DNA from 3 places in the Photobacterium sp. R1 genome. Region 2 is predicted to be linked to each of the others. Evidence: riboswitches for the same ligand, from Rfam matches in the RefSeq annotation. Region 2 holds a riboswitch; each other region holds the start of a gene.
The links. A riboswitch is a leader RNA that binds a small molecule or an ion and turns the genes downstream of it on or off. The one in region 2 is predicted to bind thiamine pyrophosphate.

Region 1 (6,065 bases), on a different contig from region 2:
TCTACACGTCTGATATCGTGTTTTGGTTCTTAACTAGGATCAGCTGGAATGTTGTTGTCTGGCGAGGGAATACTGCACCAATCGGCCACGTAAACCTGTTGAGTTTGATGATCGATGTTTTAGTAGGCGGTTGAGCATCAAATTGATAAATTTCGACATTCAGGGCTGGTAATTATCATCAGTCTATATACAATACTTACCACACGACAGGGGTGTAGCTCCAATTGGCAGAGCAGCGGATTCCAAATCCGCGTGTTGGGAGTTCGAATCTCTCCACCCCTGCCATCTCTTTTAAGCTCTCGCAGAAATGCGGGAGCTTTTTCGTTTTCAGCGTTTATCTAACGCGATACCGTACGGCATTACATCCTCAGAATGCTGAATTTATTCGAGCCCAAATCGAAAAAAAGCCTCATCTATGATGAGGCTGGTACCAATCTAAACTCTCACGTCAGTCTTAGCTTCTCATCATCAGCTGATAGCCAATAAAGCAGGCAGAAATACTCAGGAATACATTTAAGAGCAGGTTCAGTGTCATCTTGGCGTACTCGCCGTGCTGAAGCAGGACGACGTTATCCATGGAGAAGGTTGAAAATGTCGTGAGGGCGCCGAGAAAGCCCAATCCGAGAATCTGACGCCATGGTGAGGCTTCAATCATTCCCTGATTCAGGGCTGACATCAGCAGTCCCATGACAAATGAACCGATGACATTAACGGCGAGGGTCCCATAAGGGAAGCCGCGTCCAAACAGGACAACAGACAGCTCGGCTATCAGATAACGGGCACATGCGCCAAAGGCTCCGCCAAAGGCAACATAGCTTAAAACGATGAGTTGATTCATTTGTACGCTGGTCTCTGTCAGTCAAACCAGATACTAATACCATGAAATGAACTCTCTGTTGAGACAGTCACTAAGGTAATTCACAAAACAATGTGCTATATGGTGTTGTATTGCAAGCGTTCGTGAATTGAGGTGGTGATGAAGCTTTATAAAACGGTCTTGCTGGCACTCAATCCAGATGATCAACGGGCACAGCAGTTGGTCGTGAAAGCCGGGGTCGTGGCAAGCCATAACAATGCAGACCTACACCTGGCATATGTCGAGCCCGGGGTCGGTAATCTGAGTTTTTTGGATATTGAGCTGCAACTGAAAGAAGCCCATGACGATCAGGAGCTCAGGCGAATGGCGCAGTTGTCTGAATTAGCCACCCATTCTCCGCAGCCTGTGCGCGCGATGCATCTCTATGATGGTGATGTTGCAAAACATCTTATTGAACTGGCAGCAAAAATACATGCAGACTTAGTGATTGTCGGCCATGCCAAAACGGATCTGCACTGGTTGCGAGAAGATGTCCGTCGTGAATTGGATCTGCATTTAAAGTGCGATGTGCTGATTTGTCGCTGATGCGTGACGGTTTTTACTGATTCCTGAAATTCAGTAAAGACCGCTTGCTGTCGGGATACACCTTTCTTATACTCGTTAGCTGAAACTTGTCGGAGTGCCAACTGGCTGAGACCGCATTGCGGGATCCGTTGAACCTGATCAGATTAGTATCTGCGAAGGGAACAAGAGAAAATCTTCTGCCTAGCTGTACCTGTCGTGTACAGCTGCTGTATCAGACGATGCGACACGCCCTACTTGTGTCCGCCTCTTGTTTACGCGCCCATCCGTCAAGCAACTTCCCAGAAATATCAGATGAAAGGAAATTGCTATGTCGAGTCGCAAGCAAGCGAGACTGGAAGCGAAACAATTTATTGATTCACTCACTACCCAAGCCTACCCGAATTCCCGAAAAATCTATGTCACCGGCAGCCGGGATGATATCCGTGTCGGCATGCGTGAGATTGCTCAGGCTGACTCCTTAGTCGGCGGGGATAAAAATAACCCGATTTTTGAGCCGAACGAACCGGTACGAGTCTACGATACCTCTGGCTTTTATACCGATCCGGAACAGACGATTGATATCTACAGTGGTCTGCCAAAGCTGCGTGAAAACTGGATTGAAGAGCGGAATGATACTGAGCTGTTGGATGAGCTGAGTTCTGCCTATACCAAAGAGCGTCTGGCTGATGACACCTTAGATGAGCTGCGTTTTGCGCTCCGTGCCCGTGTCCGCCGGGCTAAGCCAGGCCAGTGCGTGACTCAGATGCACTACGCCCGCAAGGGGATCATCACGCCGGAGATGGAATATATCGCGCTCCGTGAAAACATGGGCCGCGCCCGTTACCGTGATGAAGTGCTGAACCAGCAGCATCCGGGACAAAGCTTCGGCGCCAACCTGCCCAAAGACATTACCCCTGAATTTGTGCGAAAAGAGGTGGCTGAAGGCCGCGCTATTATCCCGTCCAACATCAACCACCCGGAATCTGAGCCGATGATTATCGGTCGTAATTTTCTGGTGAAGGTGAATGCCAATATCGGGAATTCGGCGGTCAGTTCCTCGATTGAGGAAGAAGTAGAAAAACTGGTGTGGTCGACCCGCTGGGGCGGCGATACCGTGATGGACCTGTCAACCGGTCGGAACATTCACGAGACCCGTGAGTGGATCATCCGTAACAGTCCGGTGCCGATTGGAACCGTACCAATGTATCAGGCGCTGGAGAAGGTGAACGGCATTGCTGAGAACCTCAATTGGGACGTGTTCCGTGACACCTTGCTGGAGCAGGCGGAACAGGGCGTTGACTACTTTACGATTCACGCCGGTGTGTTGCTGCGCTATGTCCCGATGACGGCCAAGCGCGTGACGGGTATTGTTTCCCGTGGCGGTTCTATCATGGCGAAATGGTGTCTGGCACATCACAAGGAAAGCTTCCTGTATGAGCACTTTCGCGAGATTTGCGAGATCTGCGCAAAATACGATATCGCGCTGTCGCTTGGCGATGGCTTGCGTCCGGGTTCAGTCGCGGATGCCAATGACGAAGCCCAGTTCAGCGAACTGCGTACACTGGGAGAGCTGACTCAGATCGCCTGGGAATATGATGTACAGGTGATGATTGAAGGACCGGGGCATGTGCCGATGCATATGATCAAGGAAAACATGGAAGAGCAGCTCAAGCACTGCCATGAAGCTCCGTTCTATACCTTAGGCCCGCTGACGACCGATATTGCCCCGGGTTATGACCATATCACCTCCGGAATTGGTGCCGCGATGATTGGCTGGTATGGCTGTGCCATGCTGTGTTACGTGACGCCGAAAGAACACCTTGGCCTGCCGAATAAAGATGACGTGAAGACTGGCCTGATTACCTACAAACTCTGTGCTCACGCGGCTGATTTGGCCAAAGGACACCCGGGGGCGCAGGTCCGAGACAATGCATTGTCAAAGGCCCGTTTTGAATTCCGCTGGGAAGACCAGTTCAATCTGGGTCTGGACCCGGATACTGCCCGTGCATTCCACGATGAAACCCTGCCGCAGGAATCCGGCAAGATTGCGCACTTCTGTTCAATGTGTGGACCTAAATTCTGTTCGATGAAGATTTCTCAGGAAGTGCGGGATTATGCGAAAGCACAGAATGAGGCTCAGGTGATCCAGTTACTGGAGGATCCGCTGGAAGGCATGCGCCAGAAATCGGCCGAATTCCGGGAAAAAGGCAGCGAGCTATATCATCAGGCGAAAACCCATGAGGCAGATCAGGCATGAGTGGGGCGCAACAACTGACATTTCCGGGAATGGAGGGCGGCATCGGGCCGCTCTATCCTGTCGTCGATGATGTTCACTGGATTGCCCGGCTGCTGCCGCTGGGCGTGAAAACGGTTCAGCTGCGGATGAAAGATCCGGCACATCCAGAACTGGAAACACAAATCATCGAAGCCATCCGGCTGGGCCGTGTGCACAACGCTCAGGTGTTTATCAATGACTACTGGCAGCTGGCGCTGAAACACGGCGCTTACGGGGTGCATCTGGGACAGGAAGATCTGGATGCCGCCGATCTGGATGCCTTGCGTCATGCCAGTATCCGGCTGGGTGTTTCTACCCGGACGTCGGCTGAGTTGCAGCGCGGCCTGGCGATTGCGCCGAGCTATGTGGCAATCGGCCACATCTTCCCGACGCCAACCAAGGACATGCCAACCCCGCCGCAAGGGGTCGCACAGCTGAAGGAACATCTGGCGACCGTGGCGGGCCGTTATCCGACGGTGGCTATCGGCGGAATTGACCTGAGCAATGTGGCGGACGTCTGGCAGACCGGCGTGTCCTGTGTCGCCGTGGTGCGGGCCGTGACGGCTGCACCGGACACGGAGCAGGCTCTGGCCGCTTTCGCTGAAAAGCTGGTGAGGTAAGCCATGCTGACTGACGAATCTTTTTTACGCTATCACCGTCAGGTGCAGTTGCCGGAAATTGGTGAGCAGGGTCAGCTGGCCCTGCAACAGGCCAAGGTGCTGATCATCGGTGCCGGTGGTCTGGGAGCGCCCGCGGCGTTGTATCTGGCCGGTGCCGGTGTGGGCAGTCTGGTGATTGCGGACGGCGATCGGGTGGAGCGTTCCAACCTGCAACGCCAGATCATCTACCGCGATGACAATCAGGGCGAGAGCAAGGCTCAGGCCGCAGTCGCGCAGGTGAAGGCACTCAATCCGCACATCCGGGCCCGGGCCGTGACCGCCAATCTGGCTAAGTTACAGCTGGCGATGGAAATTAGCCTTGCGGATGTGGTGCTCGATTGCACCGACAATTTTGCCAGCCGCCATGCCATCAATCAGGCCTGTTTCGAACACGGCAAGCAGCTGATCTCCGGGGCGGCGATCCGCTGGCAGGGGCAACTGATGAACTTTGATTTCCGGGCGCAGCAGGGGCCTTGCTATCACTGCCTGTTTCCGCACGGTGACATGCAGGCACCGCAAAATTGCAGCGAGTCCGGGATTGCCGGTCCCGTCGTCGGGATCATGGGGACCTTCCAGGCCTTGCAGGCTATCAAGGCGATCACCGGCAGTGGCGAATCTGGCAAGGGTCAGTTCCGCCAGTTTGACGGCCTCACCCTGCAATGGCAGCAGTTTGCTCTGCCTATGAATCCGCAATGCCCTGTATGCAGTAAGGAATCTTTATGACCATGATTAACGTTCAGGTGAACGATAAAACCATGCAGCTGGCGGCAGAAACCTCGCTACGAGCGCTGCTGGAGCAACTGGCAATGCCGCTGGATGCCACCGCAGTGGCGCTCAATCAGTCGATTGTCAGTCGTGATTGCTGGGGAGACACCGTGCTCAGCGATGGCGACGCGATCGCCCTGTTTCAAGCTATTGCAGGAGGTTGAGATGCTGACGATTGCAGATAAAACGTTTTCATCCCGTCTGTTTACCGGTACCGGCAAGTATGCCGGCCGGGATGTGATGGCGCAGTCCATTCTGGCTTCCGGTTCGGAACTGGTGACCATGGCACTCAAACGGGTCGACATTGAAAACAGGGACGATGACATCCTGGCGCCGCTGCGTGCCGCTGGGGTGAACCTGCTGCCGAATACCTCCGGCGCGAAAAATGCGAAGGAAGCGATCTTTGCCGCGCAGCTGGCCCGTGAAGCGCTGGGCACTCACTGGCTGAAACTGGAAATTCACCCGGATCCGAAATATTTAATGCCGGATCCGATTGAAACGCTGATTGCCGCAGAAGCGCTGGTCAAACAGGGCTTTATTGTGCTGCCTTACTGTCATGCCGATCCGGTGCTCTGTAAGCGGTTGGAAGAAGTCGGTTGCGCGGCGGTCATGCCGCTGGGTGCGCCGATTGGCTCCAATAAAGGGCTGGCCTCACGGGATTTCCTCGACATCATTATCGATCAGGCACGGGTGCCGGTGATTGTGGATGCCGGGATTGGCGCGCCGTCTCATGCGGCGGAAGCTATGGAGCGGGGCGCGGATGCGGTGCTGGTCAATACCGCGATTGCTGCGGCGGCTGATCCGGTGGCCATGGGCCGGGCATTCAAACTGGCGGTCGAAAGCGGACGGATGGCTTATGAAGCCGGTCTGGCCGGGACAGTCAGCCAGGCTGTTGCATCCAGCCCGCTGACGGCGTTTCTGGATGCCAGCATTTAAGGAGGCGGCATGAGTTATGCGGATGTCTGGCGTCAGCTGGACTGGGATG
Region 2 (6,065 bases):
CAGACAATGCTATCAACGTTTGTATGGATTCAACCTACAATTTCGTTGATGCTGTGGTCAAAGGTCTGGTGAACCTGCATCAGGGAGTTCAGCCACTGAAAACCTTCCACTTTGGTGGCGATGAGATTGCCGGTGCATGGGTTAACTCTCCTGTCTGTCAGGCATTTATTGCCAACAACACAGATGGCGTCAACAGTGTTTCTGACCTGAGCCGTTACTTTGTCGAGCGTATCTCTGTCATTACAGCGAACTATGGTCTGGATATGGCAGGCTGGGAAGACGGTCTGATGCACAGCGGACAAGTCTACCCCCGCTCTGAAATGGCCAACAGTCAGCTCTGGGGTAACGCCTGGCAGAATATCTGGGAATGGGGTGTTGCTGACCGTGCCTATAATCTGGCAAACAACGACTATAAAGTTGTTTACAACCATGCCAGCCACCTGTATTTCGACCATCCATACGAGCCGGATCCAAACGAACGCGGTTACTATTGGGCGCCACGTTTCACCGACACCCGGAAGACCTTTGGTTACATGCCGGATGATGTGTTCGCAAATGCCGACTTCACCCGTGCCGGTGCACCAATTACGAAAGAAGACGTGGTTGCCGGTGCTGGTGTGAAAAAACTCCTGAAACCTGAAAATGTATTGGGTATTCAGGGTTCGCTGTGGGCTGAAACAGTCCGTACTGAAGCTCAGTTCGAAGGGATGACTTTCCCGCGTGTTCTGGGTCTGGCCGAGCGTGCATGGCATACGGCGGGCTGGGAAGCCAATGACAACGCTGGCACCCCTGTAGACAAGGCAGCCCGTAATACGGACTACAACCGCTTCGCAAACCTCCTGGGCCAGAAAGTGCTGCCGAAACTGGAGCAAAGCGGCATTACGTTCAACCTGCCTGTCCCTGGCGGCGTCCTCGAAAATGGTGTCCTGAAGGCGAACTCCACCTTCCCTGGCCTGACCATTGAGTACTCAGTCGATCAGGGCGCAAGTTGGCAGGCTTATGATCGCCTCAATCCACCAGCAGCGGCGAGTGGTGTCCAGCTGCGAACAGTGTCTGGTGACCGAAGCAGCCGGGTTACAACAGTGAATTAAGCAACATCATTGCCCGAACGATAAAGAGCTCCGTCAGGAGCTCTTTTCATTCATCAATCGGGTGCTTTACTACTCGGGATCAGCCCAGACAGCAAGTTCATTACCACTCGGTTCTGTAAAGTGGAACCGGCGGCCTCCGGGAAACGCAAAAATCGGTTTCACAATTTTGCCGCCCGCTTCGATGACTTTTTGCTCTGTCGCTTCTAAATTATCACTGTACAGCACAATTAAAGCCGCACCTTTTTCTGATTCAGATTTCAGGGGCGCCGCATAAAATCCCCCATCCAGCCCCTGATCCGAAAAAGCTGTATATTCATCACCATAATCTGTAAATGACCAGCCAAAAGCGGATTCAAAAAAAGCTTTTGTTGCCGGCAGGTTACTTGCAGGAAATTCAACGTAATTAATCTGATGATGCTGTTTCACTGAATGTCTCCAGAATTATTGACGGTAACGATATCATAGGCTGTCTATAACGCCTCTGTCCGGAGCCCGCACAGATTTTCTGGAATTCTTTTGCTTTCTTCAAAAAAACAGGGTTAGAATGCCAACGCAAAATGATACTGAAGACAACAAGCTTCGGTTGAACATACAGAATGATTAAACGTTAGTCGGGGAGTCGAAAGGCTGAGACCACGCTGTGGGACCCGTTGAACCTGATCCAGCTCATACTGGCGTAGGGAACTAGCAGACTTGCCTGCCACTAAGCGCCAGTTCCTGACGGCTCAGTGACCATCGCGACTGTTCGTCATCCCTGCCCCATCATGAATCATGATATTGATGCCAAGGGATGAAAATGAACAAGTCAGCTCACAATGAACTTTCCCCAGAAATTAAAACCCCGATTACACTGACAATTGCAGGTTCAGACAGTGGTGGTGGTGCCGGGATACAGGCTGATATCAAAGCCATTTCGGCAACTGGCGGCTATGCCTGTTCGGTTATCACGGCACTGACGGCTCAAAATACACAGAGCGTAACGGGTATTTTTCCGGTCAGCCCGGCGTTTGTTGAACAACAGCTGGATGCTGTCTTCAGCGACCTTGATATCCAATCGGTAAAAATAGGCATGCTGAGTGATGCGACTATCATTCGTGCTGTTGCTAAAAAACTGCGTCAATACCGGCCGAAATTCATCGTTCTCGACCCGGTGATGGTCGCAACCAGCGGTGACTTATTACTGGAAGCCGATGCCATTTCCACCCTGAAATCAGAACTTCTTCCTCTGGCAACACTGATCACGCCAAATCTGCCAGAGGCAGTCGCTTTAACCCGAAATCCATCCCTTTCTGGCACAATTTCACCTGTTGTACACACAAAAGAAACAGAAGAAAAAGAAGCGCTGATTGAGCAGTTGAAACAACTCAACACTGAAGCTGTTTTGCTGAAAGGGGGACATTGGGAACAGGAAGCACAAAGCACGGACTATCTCATCCTAGAAAGTGACACCGTCACCCTAACTGCTTCGCGAGTTCAGACGCAGAACACGCATGGCACGGGATGCACGCTGTCTGCAGCGATTGCTTCTTATCTGGCTCAGGGATACAGCCTCACAGAAGCCGTGACACGCGGGAAAGCCTATCTGACGCAAGCCCTGTTACATGCGGATCAACTTCGGATTGGCCAAGGTCATGGCCCGGTTCATCACTTCTATTCACTCCAGCCGCGTTAAGGAGAAGCAGGTGCCTGAGCAAATCATCACTCGTCAGGAAGAAAACCACATGACTGACCGGCAGGCAGGCTTGGGGGTTCAGTTGAATAATATTCGTCTGCATTACCCTGATCAGGAAATGCCATTATTCAGACAGCTGAATCTCAGTTTAATCCCAGGCCAGTGGCATTGCATTCTCGGGCAAAGCGGATGCGGTAAAACCACATTACTCAGGCTACTAGCCGGATTATTACCTGCCGACGTCCATTGGCAAGGGAGCATTAAAACCAGCAGCAACCAACCTGTGAATGCACAGATTGCCTATATGGCTCAGCAGGATTTACTGCTTCCCTGGCTGAATGTGCTGGATAATGTTTGCTTTGGTGTTCAGCTCAAACACGGAAAAGTCAGTGAGACGCATCAGTCACAAGCGATTGAACTGTTAGAACGCGTCGGCTTAAAAAAATACATCTCTGCCCCCCCATCAAGGCTCTCTGGCGGAATGCGTCAGCGGGTTTCACTCGCCCGAACCCTGATGCAGGACCAGCCACTCGTATTAATGGATGAACCTTTTTCAGCACTGGATGCTGTCACACGATACAAATTGCAGGATCTAGCTGCAGAACTGCTGGAAAACCGAACCGTACTGCTCATTACACATGACCCTCAGGAAGCACTCCGTCTGGGACACTCTGTGTTCCTGATGCAAGGCCAGCCCGCAAAAATCAACTCGCTGCCACCCCCGGACGGAACGATTCCGCGTGAAATCGACGCCCGTCTTGTGAATTGTCAGCAGCAGATCCTGAAAGCCCTGAGTTTGGTAAACCAACACAATGACTAAATTATTGGCTCAATGGCAAACTGGCACGCCTGTCAAAACACGTTCTATTCACCATCACCCGCTCGCGCGGCTGGTGATCAGTCTTGGTGTTCTGGCCCTCGGCTGGCAGGCTGTGGTCACAGTGTTTCAATTGCCCGGTTTTATCCTGCCGGAACCACTGGCTGTACTCAATAAACTGATTCAGCGCCACGATGTACTGCTTCGCCATGCCTGGGTCACAACCTGTGAAATCATGCTGGGTCTGGTCACAGGGTTAGGGTTCGGACTCTTTTGTGCATTGTTGATGCTGCTTTTTACCCCTGTCAGACGCTGGATCTTGCCCCTGCTGATAGCCAGTCAAGCGATTCCTGTTTTCGCACTCGCCCCAATTCTGATGCTCTGGCTGGGGTACGGTATCGCCTCCAAAGTTGTGATGGCTGCCATCATCATTTTCTTTCCGGTGACGACCTGCTGCTATGACGGTCTTCGCCATACACCACAAGGATATCTTGATCTGGCAAAAACACTTCATGCAACTCGCTGGCAAATCCTGCGCCACATCCGGCTGCCGGCTGCATTACCGGCACTGGCATCCGGAATCCGTGTGGCTGTTGTCGTCGCACCGATTGGTGCCGTTGTCGGTGAGTGGGTCGGTGCCAGCGAAGGGCTGGGCTACCTGATGTTACAGGCCAATGCCCGAATGATGATCGACGAGATGTTTGCAGCTCTTTTTATATTGGCCAGCCTCTCTGTTGCTCTTTATTTCGGGACCGACTTTCTGCTGAAACGCGCAATTCCATGGCTGCCTGAAAACAGTCAGTCACAATCATGATTTAACCAAGGATACGCTTATGATTCACTTCCCCACCCGTACCGCGATCGCTGTCGCAGTGACAGCTGTGACATTCCAGGCACAAGCGAAAGAACTCACTTTGATGCTGGACTGGTTTGTTAACCCTAATCACGGCCCGATCATCATTGCTCAGAAAAATGGCCTGTTTCAGGAGCAAGGGCTGGACATTAAAATTCAGGAACCAGCCGACCCGTCCATGCCCGCCAAACTGGTTGCCGCAGGCAAAACTGATTTAGCCATTTCTTACCAGACCAGCCTGACAATTGATGTGGCGGCAGGTCTTCCGTTGATTCGGGCTTCCACCCTGATTGCAACGCCGCTCAACACCTTGATGGTCCTGGATAAAAAAGGGATTGAATCACTGGCTGATCTGAAAGGAAAAACCATTGGAATCGCCATTGCAGGAAATGAAGAAGCGACTATTGGTACCATGCTGAAAACAGCCGGTGTTGATTTCTCCGAGGTCAAAATCGTGAATGTTGGCTGGGCACTCTCTTCTTCGCTGGCATCCGGAAAAGTTGACGCCATCTGGGGTGGCCTGCGTAACTTCGAGTCAAACCAGCTGGCACTGGAAGGCTATCAGGCAAAAGCGTTCTTCCCTGAGGAGCACGGTGTACCGCCTTATGACGAACTGGTCGTGGTCGCCAATAAAAAACAGTACAACGCTGAAGTCCTCAAAAAATTCAACAAGGCACTGGAAAAAGCAACGCAGTACATTGTGAATCACCCGGATCAAGCCTGGAAAACCTTCATCTCATATTCACCCGATACCCTGGACAATGAGCTGAACAAAATGGCTTGGCGAGATACCTTGCCGCGCTTTGCTCTCCGTCCGGCAGCGGTTGATCAGGCCCGCTACGATCAATTCTCTGATTTTATGTATCAACACAAGATCATCAATAACGCCCCCAAAGCGAAAGATTTTGTCCCGGCTTTTTAAGCCAGGTCAGAACACAAGAAACACACATTTCAGGGAATACACATGAATCATCTGGATTTGATCAATGCATGTCAAAATGACTGGCATGACTACACCCACCACATCTTTGTGCAGCAACTCGCCAGTGGGGAACTGAACCCGGGGGCTTACCTGCACTATCTGAAACAGGATTTTTTGTTCCTGAAACATTACGCCCGTGCTTACGCCCTGGCTATTTTTAAAGCGCGGACTTTAGACGAAATGCGACGCCCTCTCCCGGGGTTACAAGCGTTGATTGGCAGCGAGATGCATCATCACGTCAGTTATTGTGAACAATGGGGACTCACTGAGTCAGATATGGAGGCGGAAGCCGAAGATGTCGGCACTGTGGCTTACACCCGTTATGTGCTTGATACGGGCATGGCTGGCGACATGGCTGATCTCTTTACGGCCCTCGCACCTTGTGCGATTGGTTATGCCATGATCGGTGAAAGACTGATTCATGCCACTGAAACCAACTTAACCAATAACCCATACAGCAGCTGGATTACGCTGTATGGTGGCGAATCCTTCCAACACGATGTACAGAACAGCATCCATTATCTGAACAGTCTGCTGGAAGAAATCTCTGTACACAGTCCGAGAGGTCAGCAGCTCATCAACATCTTCAGGACAGCGACACGAATGGAAGTTGCGTTCTGGCAACAGGGACTGACTGCAGCCGAAGCATC
Region 3 (6,065 bases), on a different contig from region 2:
CCGATCCTGTATATCGACCGTCATCTGGTTCATGAAGTGACTTCTCCGCAGGCCTTTGACGGCCTGCGCGAAAAAGGCCGTCAGGTCCGCCAGACCGGCAAAACTTTTGCCACCATGGACCACAACGTCTCGACCCAGACCAAAGATATCAAGGCTTCGGGCGAGATGGCCCGCATCCAGATGGAAACGCTGGCGAAAAACTGCAAAGAATTCGGCGTCACCCTGTATGACCTGAACCACAAATATCAGGGCATCGTGCACGTCATGGGACCGGAACTGGGGATCACCCTGCCGGGCATGACCATCGTCTGCGGCGACTCCCATACCGCTACCCACGGTGCATTCGGCTCACTGGCCTTCGGTATCGGCACGTCTGAGGTTGAACATGTGCTGGCGACCCAGACCCTGAAACAGGCCCGCGCCAAGACCATGAAAATTGAGGTCAAAGGCAAAGTCGCACCAGGGATCACTGCCAAAGACATCATTCTGGCCATCATCGGAGAAACCACTGCCGCCGGTGGAACAGGCCACGTGGTGGAATTCTGCGGCGAAGCCATTACCGACCTGACCATGGAAGGCCGGATGACGGTCTGTAACATGGCGATCGAACTGGGCGCCAAAGCCGGTCTGATTGCGCCGGACCAGACCACCTTCGACTACATCCAGGGCCGCCACTTTGCACCAACGGATGCCAACTTTGAAGCTGCCGTCGCATACTGGAAAACCCTGAAATCTGATCCGGATGCGCAGTTCGACAAAGTCGTCACCCTGAATGCCGCAGACATCAAACCTCAGGTCACCTGGGGCACCAACCCGGGTCAGGTGATTGCGGTGGACGAGCCAATCCCGGCTCCGGAAAACTTCAGCGATCCGGTCGAGCGTGCTTCTGCCGAGAAAGCTCTGGCCTACATGGGTCTGCAGGCCGGCAAAAAACTGTCTGACTTCCCGGTCGATAAAGTATTCATCGGTTCCTGCACCAACTCCCGCATTGAAGATATGCGTGCCGCGGCCGCCGTTGCCAAAGGCCGCAAGGTTGCACCAAACGTTCAGGCGCTGGTGGTTCCCGGCTCTGAGCAGGTGAAAGCGCAGGCGGAACAGGAAGGTCTGGACAAGATTTTCATTGAAGCCGGTTTTGAATGGCGCCTGCCGGGCTGCTCCATGTGTCTGGCGATGAACAACGACCGTCTGGGTCCCGGGGAGCGCTGCGCCTCCACCAGTAACCGGAACTTCGAAGGCCGTCAGGGCCGTGATGGCCGCACCCATCTGGTAAGCCCGGCCATGGCAGCTGCTGCAGCTTGTGCCGGTCACTTCGTGGATATCCGCGAGCTGGACCAAGAAACCCTTGCGACCGCCTAACAGAGCCACCGCCTAACAAGAGAAGGAAAATACCCATGGCAGGAATTCAACAACATACCGGACTGGTGGTGCCGCTGGATGCCGCGAACGTCGACACTGACGCCATCATTCCGAAACAGTTTTTACAGAAAGTAAACCGCATTGGCTTTGGCAAGCACCTGTTCCACGACTGGCGTTTTCTGGACGATGCGGGTGAGCAACCCAATCCGGAATTTGTCCTGAACTACCCGCGCTATCAGGGTGCCAGCATCTTGCTGGCCCGGGAAAACTTCGGCTGTGGTTCTTCCCGCGAACACGCCCCGTGGTCGCTGGCGGATTACGGCATCAAAGTAATGATTGCACCCAGCTTTGCCGACATCTTCTACGGTAACTCAATCAATAACCAGATGGTGCCGGTACGCCTGACGGAAACGGAAGTGGACGAAATCTTCCAGTATGTCGAAGCCAATGAAGGCGCCGAAGTGACGGTTGATCTGGAAACCATGACGGTCAGTGCCAACGGCAAATCGTATTCATTTGAAATCGACGAGTTCCGCCGCCACTGCCTGCTGAACGGTCTGGACAACATTGGCCTGACGCTGCAACACGAAGATAAAATCGCGGAATATGAAAGCAAGATCCCGGCTTTTTTAGCCTGATCTATACTCAAGAGTCAGCCTCAGACACCCTGCTCCGGCAGGGTGTTTTGTTCAGGTCTGCAGGCAAGACATCAGACAAACCAGAAAGAAACGCGTTTCCTTTCGGTCTCTTAGATATCAACCGTCTACAGAGGTGTTCACATGTTTTCGTTCCGCCGGGCTCTGCCTTTATTCATAGTCCTGATTTTACTCAGCCTCTCATCAGCTCCCATGGCTGCGCCAAAAGCCGACCTCTGGCCGTTCTGGCAAACCAGCAACCCCCAAAGCACCACCACAGTAGATCACAGCGCCTGGCAAAGTCTGCTGAACACCTACCTGCTCGTCGCCCCACAACAGACCCGTTTTCGCTACGCTGCGGTCAGTCCGCAAGATAAAAGCAGCCTGAATCAGTATATTGCCGGGCTGACCTCACGCGATCCCCGTCTTTTAAACCGAAATGAGCAGTTCGCATACTGGGTGAATCTCTACAATGCCCTGACGGTGAAAGTCATTCTGGATAACTATCCGGTCAGTTCGATTACCAAACTGGGCGGCCTGTTCAGTTTCGGGCCCTGGGATGAACAGCTGATCACCATTGACGGCAAAAAACTGTCCCTGAACGATATTGAGCACCGTATTCTCCGCCCGATCTGGCAAGACAAACGCATTCACTATGTGGTGAACTGCGCTAGTCTGGGTTGCCCGGACCTGTTACCTGAGGCCATGCATGCCGACCGGCTCAATACGCAGCTTGACGGTGCCGCACGCCGCTTCATCAACAGCCCCAAAGGCGTCGATGACCAAGGCGGAAAAGTCCGTCTGTCTTCGATTTATGACTGGTATCAGTCTGATTTCGGCTCACTGACAGATCTGCAGAAACACCTCAACCGCTACCGTAAACAGCCGGTCACGCTCACCAGCCCAAGGTATGATTATGACTGGCGCCTGAATGAGATTCGCTAGTTCCCGGATCCCAGACTGGCATCCGCTGATAATTCCGGCTGGCAACCCGTGCCCGCCCCGTTTACAATGAGAGCCGTTCTCATGGGGAGTCTCCGGACTGAGATCGTGTCTGTTTATACATATGCAGCACACGGGACCCATTGAACCTGAACCAGGTCATGCTGGCGTAGGAATTGAGAAACTGAAAGCACATCATTACTTTCCCTTTTCGTGACTTTCCCGGGACGTGCTCCCGCTCACTCAACGCCGCGCCTTGAAGAAATCGGAATTCCCTGCCAAGCAGGTACTCAGGAGCGCTTTGTGAAACACATACTGACAGCTTTACCCTTACTGGTTGCCGCCTCGTCTGCAGCCGCTGCTCAACCGACACTGACGGTATACACCTACAGTTCGTTTACCGCAGACTGGGGCCCGGGCCCGGCAATTGAAAAAACCTTCGAAAAAGAATGTGGCTGTGATTTACAGTTCGTCGCGCTGGACGATGGGGTGTCCATCCTCAACCGTGTCCGTCTGGAAGGCAAAAACACGAAGGCCGATGTCCTGCTGGGTCTGGACAACAACCTGATGACGGAAGCGAAGAAAACCGGGCTGCTGGCAAAAAGCGGTGTCGACACATCCGCTGTCACCATTCCGGGGGGCTGGCAGGATCAAACCTTCGTGCCTTTCGATTACGGTTATTTCGCCTTTATTTACAACAGCCAGAAGCTCAAGAACCCGCCAGCCAGCCTGAAAGCGCTGGTCGAACGTGACGACCTGAACCTGATCTATCAGGATCCGCGTACTTCGACCCCGGGGCAGGGTCTGATGCTGTGGGTGAAATCCGTCTACGGTGATCAGTCCTCTGATGCCTGGCAGCAACTGGCCAAGAAGACCGTGACCGTCACCAAAGGCTGGTCAGAAGCCTACAATATGTTCCTCAAGGGCGAGACCGATCTGGTGCTGTCTTACACCACTTCCCCGGCCTATCACATCATTGCCGAGAAGGAAGACAAATATAAAGCGGCCAACTTCAGTGAAGGCCACTACATGCAGGTGGAAGTTGCCGCTAAACTGAAGCACAGCCCAAATCAGGCGCTGGCGGATAAGTTCATGAACTTTATCCTGACGCCGGGCTTCCAGTCCCAGATCCCGACCGGCAACTGGATGTATCCGGTCACCGATCAGCCGCTGCCTGAAGCGTTCAAGGCACTGCCGCGTCCGGCCAAATCGCTGGAATTCAGTGCTGACGAAGTTGCGAAAGAGCGCAAAACCTGGGTCCGCGAATGGCAAACAGCCCTGACGCAATAATCCTGTAGGACTGACGTTGTTACTTTCCCGTTCCAGCCTGCCCGGCCTGCTGAGTGCCGGGCTCATTCTGATCCTGGTCGGCGGAGCGCTCAGCGCTCTGCTGACGCAGGCGACCGACATCCGGCCGCTGGCGCTCTGGCAGGATCCTTACCTGCGCCATGTTACTGCATTCAGTTTTCAGCAGGCCATTCTATCGACGCTGCTGAGCGTGCTCCCGGCCATCCCAGTCGCTTATGCCCTGTCACGCCGCCGTTTTCCCGGCCGGGCGCTGCTGCTGCGCCTGTTCGCCATGACCGTCGTTCTGCCGGTTCTGGTCGCCGTGTTCGGCCTGCTGGCCATTTATGGCAACAGCGGCCTGCTGGCCCAGTGGCTGGCGACGCTGGAGATGAAACTGCCTTTCAGTCTTTATGGCCTGAACGGCATTCTGCTGGCCCATGTTTTTCTTAACCTGCCGCTGGCCAGCCGGTTGCTGCTGCAAAGTCTGGAAGGCATTCCCGCCGAACAGCATCAGCTCGCCGCACACTTAGGGATGCGAGGCTGGCCGCTGTTCCGGCTGGTCGCCTGGCCGCGGCTGCGTCAGCAACTGCCGCAGGTGGCAGGTCTGGTCTTCATGCTCTGTTTCACCAGTTTTGCCGTCATCATGTCTCTGGGCGGCGGCCCGAAAGCAACCACCATCGAGCTGGCCATTTATCAGGCGCTGCGATATGACTTTGATTTAGCGGCCGGTGCCATGCTGGCGCTGTGGCAGATGCTGCTGTGCTGCTCGCTGGTCCTCGTGAGTCAGCGCTTTGCCCGGCCACTGTCGACCCTTACCGGCCGGGTGCAGCAGGGCCACCCGAACTATCTCGACAGCCGGGCGGCCCGATGCTGGGATGGATTCTGGATCGGTGCCGTGCTGCTGCTGGTGATACCGCCGATGCTGGCCGTGCTGAGTGCAGGCATCAACAGCAAACTGCCCGGCTTACTCAGTACGCCTGCACTCTGGCAGGCCGTCAGCCACTCGCTGCAAATCGCCGCACTGGCCTGCCTGCTGGCCCTGATCGGCGGGATTGCCATTCTCTGTGCCAGCCGGTTCTGGCGTTTGCAGCATTACAAAGCCTCAGCCGATGGCCTGGAGCTGATCGGCACCATCATTCTGGTCACGCCGAGCCTGGTGATCAGCACCGGGCTGTTTCTGTTACTGCGCGAGTTCACCGATGTCTTTTCCTCGGCTTTCTGGGTGGTGGTCGCCGTCAATGCCCTGATGGCGCTGCCTTATGTCATCAAGACCCTGAGTCAGCCCATGCTGCATCTGGCCCAGCAGTACAACCCGCTGTGTCAGAGTCTGGGCATGCGCGGCCTGTCCCGGTTGTATCTGGTGGAATGGCGGGCGCTGCGCAAACCAGTCGCTCAGGCGATGGCAATCAGCTTTGTCCTGTCACTGGGCGATCTCGGGGCCATTGCCCTGTTCGGCAGTCAGGATTTTCAGACGCTGCCGCTCTACCTGTTCCAGCTGATGGACAGCTATCAGATGGATGCTGCCGCCGTAGCCGCATTATTCCTGCTGCTGCTCAGCCTGGGAATTTTTACTGCGGTGGAGCGCCTGCTCTTATCCCGCGATGCTTCCTCCGTTCACGCTTCACATGGATAACCTATGACTGCCCCGATGCTGACCCTGTCCCAACTCTGTCACTGCTACCGCCATGGTCATCAGGAATCCATGACGCTGAGCTTCGATCTCAACGTCGATAAAGGCGACATCCTGGCCGTAATCGGCCCCAGCGGGGCTGGCAAAAGTACCCTGCTGGCGATGATTGCCGGATTCCTCAAACCCGACAGTGGCGAGCTTTATATCGACGGTGA

Region 1: linked by a shared signal. The riboswitch ahead of thiC (phosphomethylpyrimidine synthase ThiC) and the one ahead of thiD (bifunctional hydroxymethylpyrimidine kinase/phosphomethylpyrimidine kinase) in region 2 are both predicted to bind thiamine pyrophosphate.
Region 3: linked by a shared signal. The riboswitch ahead of thiB (thiamine ABC transporter substrate binding subunit) and the one ahead of thiD (bifunctional hydroxymethylpyrimidine kinase/phosphomethylpyrimidine kinase) in region 2 are both predicted to bind thiamine pyrophosphate.

The regions. Positions count from the first base shown of each region.
Region 1 is NZ_BAAHZP010000012.1:122,271-128,335, reverse strand. It holds tRNA gene ACYP03_RS18550 (tRNA-Trp) at 209-285, shown strand; gene crcB (fluoride efflux transporter CrcB) at 455-838, opposite strand; gene ACYP03_RS18540 (universal stress protein) at 977-1,402, shown strand; TPP riboswitch at 1,483-1,580, shown strand; gene thiC (phosphomethylpyrimidine synthase ThiC) at 1,710-3,638, shown strand; gene thiE (thiamine phosphate synthase) at 3,635-4,276, shown strand; gene ACYP03_RS18525 (HesA/MoeB/ThiF family protein) at 4,280-5,038, shown strand; gene thiS (sulfur carrier protein ThiS) at 5,035-5,244, shown strand; gene ACYP03_RS18515 (thiazole synthase) at 5,246-6,016, shown strand; gene thiH (2-iminoacetate synthase ThiH) at 6,026-6,065, shown strand, end outside.
Region 2 is NZ_BAAHZP010000017.1:69,805-75,869, forward strand. It holds gene ACYP03_RS21010 (family 20 glycosylhydrolase) at 1-1,091, shown strand, start outside; gene ACYP03_RS21015 (VOC family protein) at 1,161-1,517, opposite strand; TPP riboswitch at 1,694-1,791, shown strand; gene thiD (bifunctional hydroxymethylpyrimidine kinase/phosphomethylpyrimidine kinase) at 1,888-2,763, shown strand; gene ACYP03_RS21025 (ABC transporter ATP-binding protein) at 2,813-3,583, shown strand; gene ACYP03_RS21030 (ABC transporter permease) at 3,576-4,394, shown strand; gene ACYP03_RS21035 (ABC transporter substrate-binding protein) at 4,414-5,355, shown strand; gene tenA (thiaminase II) at 5,398-6,065, shown strand, end outside.
Region 3 is NZ_BAAHZP010000015.1:50,695-56,759, reverse strand. It holds gene leuC (3-isopropylmalate dehydratase large subunit) at 1-1,356, shown strand, start outside; gene leuD (3-isopropylmalate dehydratase small subunit) at 1,392-1,994, shown strand; gene ACYP03_RS20040 (DUF547 domain-containing protein) at 2,205-2,936, shown strand; TPP riboswitch at 3,009-3,127, shown strand; gene thiB (thiamine ABC transporter substrate binding subunit) at 3,237-4,223, shown strand; gene thiP (thiamine/thiamine pyrophosphate ABC transporter permease ThiP) at 4,240-5,853, shown strand; gene thiQ (thiamine ABC transporter ATP-binding protein) at 5,869-6,065, shown strand, end outside.